2 linked regions of the Lysinibacter sp. HNR genome follow. Each later gene encodes a partner of the first gene's protein in a complex. Links are inferred from orthologs where the notes say so. Each region holds a gene or a part of one and is shown on either strand. Other genes may lie near its edges.

Region 1 (2,980 bases):
TTGAATACTCGAGCGACGGAGCCTCCTCCACCGCCGCTACCGTGGGAACCCCCGCTTCGCTCGTGAGTATGCGGTTCTCTAATATACGTTTTCCCTCGTGGGAGTGGGATGAGGCGAGTGGGCTTTACCAGCGCAATCAGGAAGACACCCCGGATATCGACGCCGAGGGTAATCGGATAACCGCCACCAATGTGATCGTGTTGCGGGTTCCCGTTGAAATGGGGGAGGTTCCCAAGACCGTTCTGGAGGGAAGCGGAGAGGCCACATTCATTACAAACGGCAAGGCTGTTGCCGGAACCTGGCAAAAAGCGGGTCGTGACGAATCCCTAGTGTTTAACGATTCTGAGGGAAACGTTATTAAACTGGCTCCCGGAAACTCGTGGGTTGAGCTTGTTCCCGCGGCAGAGGGCACCGTGAGCGTTCAATAAGCATGGTGATTGTGGTCACTTGCACTCTCGGGCAACGAGTGCCAGAATTGTCTTTAGCACTCGCCTTGAGTGAGTGCTAATTTCCACCTAATTCTTTGAACGTCCAGGAGGGACGATACTCACATGGCAAAGATGATTGCTTTTGACGAAGAAGCCCGACGTGGTCTTGAGCGTGGACTCAACACGCTCGCAGACGCGGTCAAGGTAACGCTCGGCCCGCGCGGTCGCAACGTTGTACTCGAAAAGAAGTGGGGCGCCCCCACCATCACCAACGATGGCGTATCAATCGCCAAAGAGATCGAACTCGATGAGCCCTATGAGCGCATCGGCGCCGAACTCGTAAAAGAGGTCGCGAAAAAGACCGATGATGTGGCCGGTGACGGTACCACTACGGCAACCGTTCTTGCCCAGGCTCTCGTGCGTGAGGGGCTGCGCAACGTTGCTGCCGGTGCCGACCCGATCAGCCTCAAACGCGGAATTGAGAAGGCTGTAGAGGCTATCACTAACCAGCTTCTTGCAAACGCTAAAGAGATCGAGACCACCGAGGAGATTGCGGCTACCGCATCCATCTCTGCTGCAGACAAAGAGATCGGCTCGATCATTGCCGAGGCAATCGACAAGGTGGGCAAAGAGGGTGTTGTTACCGTTGAGGAGTCTAACTCTCTCGGAACCTCCCTTGAACTCACCGAGGGAATGCGCTTCGACAAGGGCTACCTCTCGGCATACTTCGTGACCGATGCCGACCGCCAGGAGGCAGTCTTTGAGGAGCCCTACATCCTCATTGCTAACTCCAAGATCAGCAACATTAAGGATCTGCTCCCCATCGTCGACCAGGTTATCCAGTCGGGCAAGCAGCTCCTCATCATTGCTGAGGATGTTGATGGAGAAGCTCTTGCAACTCTCGTTGTGAACAAGATCCGTGGAATCTTTAAGTCTGTTGCGGTCAAGGCCCCCGGATTTGGAGATCGTCGTAAGGCTCAGCTGCAGGATATCGCCATCCTGACGGGTGGACAGGTTATCAGCGAAGAGGTTGGTCTCAAGCTGGAGAACGCAACGCTCGACCTTCTTGGACGCGCACGCAAAGTTGTTATTACAAAGGACGAGACCACAATCGTGGAGGGTTCCGGAGACGCCGATGCCATCGCCGGTCGCGTGGCTCAGATTCGTAAAGAGATTGAGAACACCGATAGCGACTACGACCGCGAGAAGCTGCAGGAGCGCCTGGCTAAGCTCGCTGGTGGTGTTGCCGTTATCAAGGCCGGAGCCGCAACAGAGGTTGAGCTCAAGGAGCGCAAGCACCGCATCGAAGATGCCGTTCGCAACGCGAAGGCCGCCGTTGAAGAGGGTATTCTTCCCGGTGGTGGTGTTGCCTTGATCCAGGCCGGTGCCGCCGTGTTTGAGAGCCTGAAGCTTCAGGGCGATGAGGCAACCGGCGCGAACATTGTACGTGTTGCCATTGAGGCTCCTCTGCGCCAGATTGCGTTGAACGCTGGCCTGGAGGCCGGGGTTGTTGCAGAAAAGGTTCGTAGTCTGCCCGTTGGTCACGGCTTGAACGCCGCAACAGGTGAGTACGGTGACCTGAGCGCCGAAGGAATCATTGATCCCGCAAAGGTGACGCGTTCCGCTCTGCAGAATGCCGCATCGATTGCCGGGCTCTTCCTCACCACCGAGGCCGTTGTGGCGGAGAAGCCGGAGGCTACTCCCGCACCCGCAGCAGATCCCACGGGTGGTATGGACTTCTAATCCCAGAAGCGTTTTACGCGAGAAAGCGGGGCGGTTCCCTCACGGGGATTCGCCCCGCTTTTGTGTCTCACGAGGATAATTGTGCGGAGTGTACAAATATTTTACTCATGTGTAGCCGGCACTTTCTGGAAATATCTAAAGGGCGTTCTCGAGTGGATTTACACTGTCCTTCGTTTGTGTATCATGTTTATGTCTCTCTCCCCCCCCCGACTTTCTGACAATCACTCGAGGGAATATATGCGTATGAAAATTAAAACTGCGATTGCGCTTGCGTTCGCAACCAGTATCACGATAACCAGTGTGCCGAGCATTGCGATCGCCAACCCAATCCCGATCCGGATTCCCCTAGCGCTCTCTGAGGAAAAGGGTGATGTGATGGGAGGGCAGGCTCTCACCCTCTCTGGTTATCATATTCAGGACACCACCGAGGTTTGTTTCGGAGAGAAGTGCGTTACTCCTGACTCAACTTCTCCGTCCGAGGTAAAAGTAGTAACGCCTCCTCACCATGGTGTACAGGGAGGAAACGCCAATAATCAAGTGGTGCCGGATTACCAAAAAGGTCTTGTTACCGTAAAGGTTAAGTATTCGGACGGGAAGAGTTCTGAGCTGAGAAATCAGTATGAGTACGATGCCCTCACGCCTCGCGGGCGTCAGATGTCCTACACTCTTGCCCATTGGAACAAGTACGATAGCAATCGCTACGGCAACTGGAACGCAGTTGGTGGAGACTGCGCTAACTTTGTGTCTGCTGCCCTCTTTGAATGGTTAGGGCCCGAAAAGGGGGCACGAGCAGAGTGGTACAACAAATA
Region 2 (2,783 bases), 340 kb from region 1 along the record:
GTGAGCGTCTCTGAGGAGAGATACGCGATTCCCTCGCTCAGCATTCCCGCGCCAATCTGTCGCGCAAGCAGGCCGATAAGACGGGCCCGGATGACGGCACCGTCGGGCTCATAGAGGTACTCTCCGAGCCCGGTCACCGCGGCATCCTCGGAGTCCTGCGCCGCACTGAGCTCATAGCACCGATTCTCGCCCTTTGTGGCGAGGAGAAGCGCTGAGCGTCCCACTCCGGGACGGGCCAGGGGCCCCGACCAGAGCCCCATTTCAACTACCTGGTTGTCGACCGAAACCCACTGTGCCTCAACCCCCTCGGGAATGAGGTCACGATCCAGGCCGGGACCTAGCTTAATGCCGGTGGGGAGTCGCAGCGCTAGATTGTGGGCGAAGTGAAGGCTGGGTGAGTAGTCGTCGGGGTCTGTGATCCGGCGGGTGTTGGAGTGCCCCGCGGTGCGGCGGGCGGGGTCGAGAAAAACGCCGTCTACACCGTCGAGGGGGAACGATTCGGCATCACCCGTGATAACCGTGGCGGTGGGAACGACCGTGCCGGAGAATAGCTCCGCGCCCTGTACCGTGAGATTGTGTGCGGCTATCTTTGCGGTGAGTGGATCGAGTTCTACCGCAGTAACCTCTCGGTTCGCGCGCTGGAGCGCGAGTGAGTTTGCCCCGATGCCGCAACCGAGATCTGCGACTCGGTTCAGCCCCGCGTCAGCGTAGCGGGTGGCATGATGGTCGGCGACGATGCTTCGGGTAGCCTGCTCGAGGCCTGCCTCTGTGAAGAGGAGACGCGACGCGAGCGCTCCAAACTTTTGGATTGCGCGTCGCCGCAGCGCTGCCTGGCCCAGGAGCGCGGACACCTGCCAGGGGGCAAGTCCTTCTGCGCGAAGTCTGCTCACTTCCCGAAGAGGGTCTGTGGGGGCGGAATCTGCTTCACGAGCCAGGATGGCCAGGCCCTCGCGGCTGAGAAGAAAATCCACACCGTCATGGTTCACGGTCGACACCCTTCAAAAGTACAGTATTGGAGGGCAGTGTGTTGGCACTCGCCTTGCGTGAGTGCCAATCGCGCTCTAAACTTCTAGTTAGCACTCTCCTATAGAGGCTGCTAACTCACGTCTTTTAGTTACTAAGAAAGAGGTCAAACGTGTCGGTCTCCATTAAGCCGCTCGAAGATCGGATTGTTATCAAGCAGGTTGAGGCAGAGCAGACAACCGCGTCTGGTCTAGTCATCCCCGATACTGCTAAGGAAAAGCCCCAGGAGGGCGAGGTTGTGTCGGTAGGCCCCGGCCGTATCGACGACAATGGAAACCGCGTTCCGCTCGACATCGCCGTGGGTGACAAGGTCATCTACTCCAAGTACGGTGGAACCGAGGTTAAGTACGACGGTCAAGACTATCTTGTGCTCTCTGCGCGTGATGTGCTTGCCGTGGTGGTTCGCTAGAAAAAATTTGTGAGTTGTGGGTTCGGGTATCTTTCCCGGACCCACAACTTTTTTAACCCCGTATAGGCATCCGGTTGACATCTATGCTCTGTCTCTCGCTATAGGAACAGCAGTTTAGGTTTTGATTTTTCTTGAGCCTATGGGGTTGACCCCACCTCTAAGAGCCCCGTTTTGCAGGGGGACTAGGATAGAGAAGTGAATACGCGCTCCGGTCTGATCTATGCGGTTGGGGCCTACCTTCTGTGGGGCATTGCCCCCGCGTACTTCCTCTTGGTCGGGTCCGCGAATGTTTTTGAAATTGTGCCCTGGCGGATTTTATTTTCGTTGGCCTTTTGCGCGATTTTACTCACCGCGATGCGTGGCTGGGGACAGTTACGCATCCTCTTCAAATCTCCCAGAACCATCGGATTTCTTATGGTTGCGGGTGTTCTCATCTACATCAATTGGCAGCTCTTTGTTCTGCTGATACTCGACAACAACGTGGTCGAGGCTAGTCTCGGTTACTTTATTAACCCCCTCGTGACCGTTCTGCTCGGGGTCTTGTTTCTGCGTGAGAAATTGGCTCTCACGCAGTGGGTCGCCCTCGGTGTGGCTTTTATAGCGGTTCTGATCCTCACCCTGAATTACGGGCGTCTACCGTGGGCTGCGCTTGTTCTTGCGATGTCTTTTGGTCTGTATGGACTGGTGAAAAAGAAGATGGGGGTAATTGTTGGGGCGGTTGCCGGGCTGACCGTAGAAACCGTTTTATTAGCACCGATTGCCATCGTGCAGCTAGTGGTCGTCTCACAGTTTGTTGCCCTGAGCTTCATCGGGGTTTCTCTCACCCACACCCTGTTGCTGTGTGGTCTGGGAGTTATCACCGCGGTTCCCCTGTTGCTTTTTGCGGCGGGTGCCCGCCGCAGCACCCTGACACAGCTGGGGCTCACTCAATTCTTGGCCCCGATCCTACAGTTTCTCTTCGGAGTCTTTGTTCTGGGGGAGAATATGCCCTCGGAGAGATGGCTGGGGTTCTCCCTGGTGTGGGTCGCGATACTTATCGTCGTGTGGGGCACAATTCGCGGGGGTCGCAGGGGGAAGTGAGGGACGGTGAGGGTGAAACCCGTTCCTACCGCCCGGTAAAGTGAGTAAGGAGCATATCCGCACGTAAAGTCGTTTACGATTGTTAGATGGCACTTCACGTGAGCGCCGACTCCGTTGCAACTTTAACCACAAGAGGGTGTTATGGATCAGCACGATCCTTTTGGATTTACCGGACTAACCTACGACGATGTGCTGCTTTTGCCGGCGCACACGGACGTCATTCCGAGTGAGGCTGACACCTCCTCGCGTATTAGCAAGAGAATTAGGGTGG

The links.
Region 2: the proteins of groL (region 1) and groES are in contact, whole or in part, in a cryo-EM structure (PDB 8P4O), measured with the Escherichia coli proteins. The link is inferred for Lysinibacter sp. HNR from one-to-one orthologs.

Annotation. Positions count from the first base shown.
Region 1 is NZ_CP121684.1:2,446,805-2,449,784, reverse strand. Bases 1-2,861 are described here. They hold groL (chaperonin GroEL), read left to right. Parts: upstream 1-551; coding sequence 552-2,171; downstream 2,172-2,861. Other genes in these bases: FrondiHNR_RS11175 (amidase domain-containing protein), read left to right, coding at 2,415-2,861; FrondiHNR_RS11185 (DUF3048 domain-containing protein), read left to right, coding at 1-428. In the rest of the region: more of FrondiHNR_RS11175, read left to right, coding at 2,862-2,980.
Region 2 is NZ_CP121684.1:2,110,226-2,113,008, reverse strand. It holds groES (co-chaperone GroES), read left to right. Parts: upstream 1-1,135; coding sequence 1,136-1,432; downstream 1,433-2,783. Other genes in the region: guaB (IMP dehydrogenase), read left to right, coding at 2,654-2,783; rarD (EamA family transporter RarD), read left to right, coding at 1,628-2,512; FrondiHNR_RS09555 (class I SAM-dependent methyltransferase), read right to left, coding at 1-986. UniProt on the Escherichia coli protein: Together with the chaperonin GroEL, plays an essential role in assisting protein folding.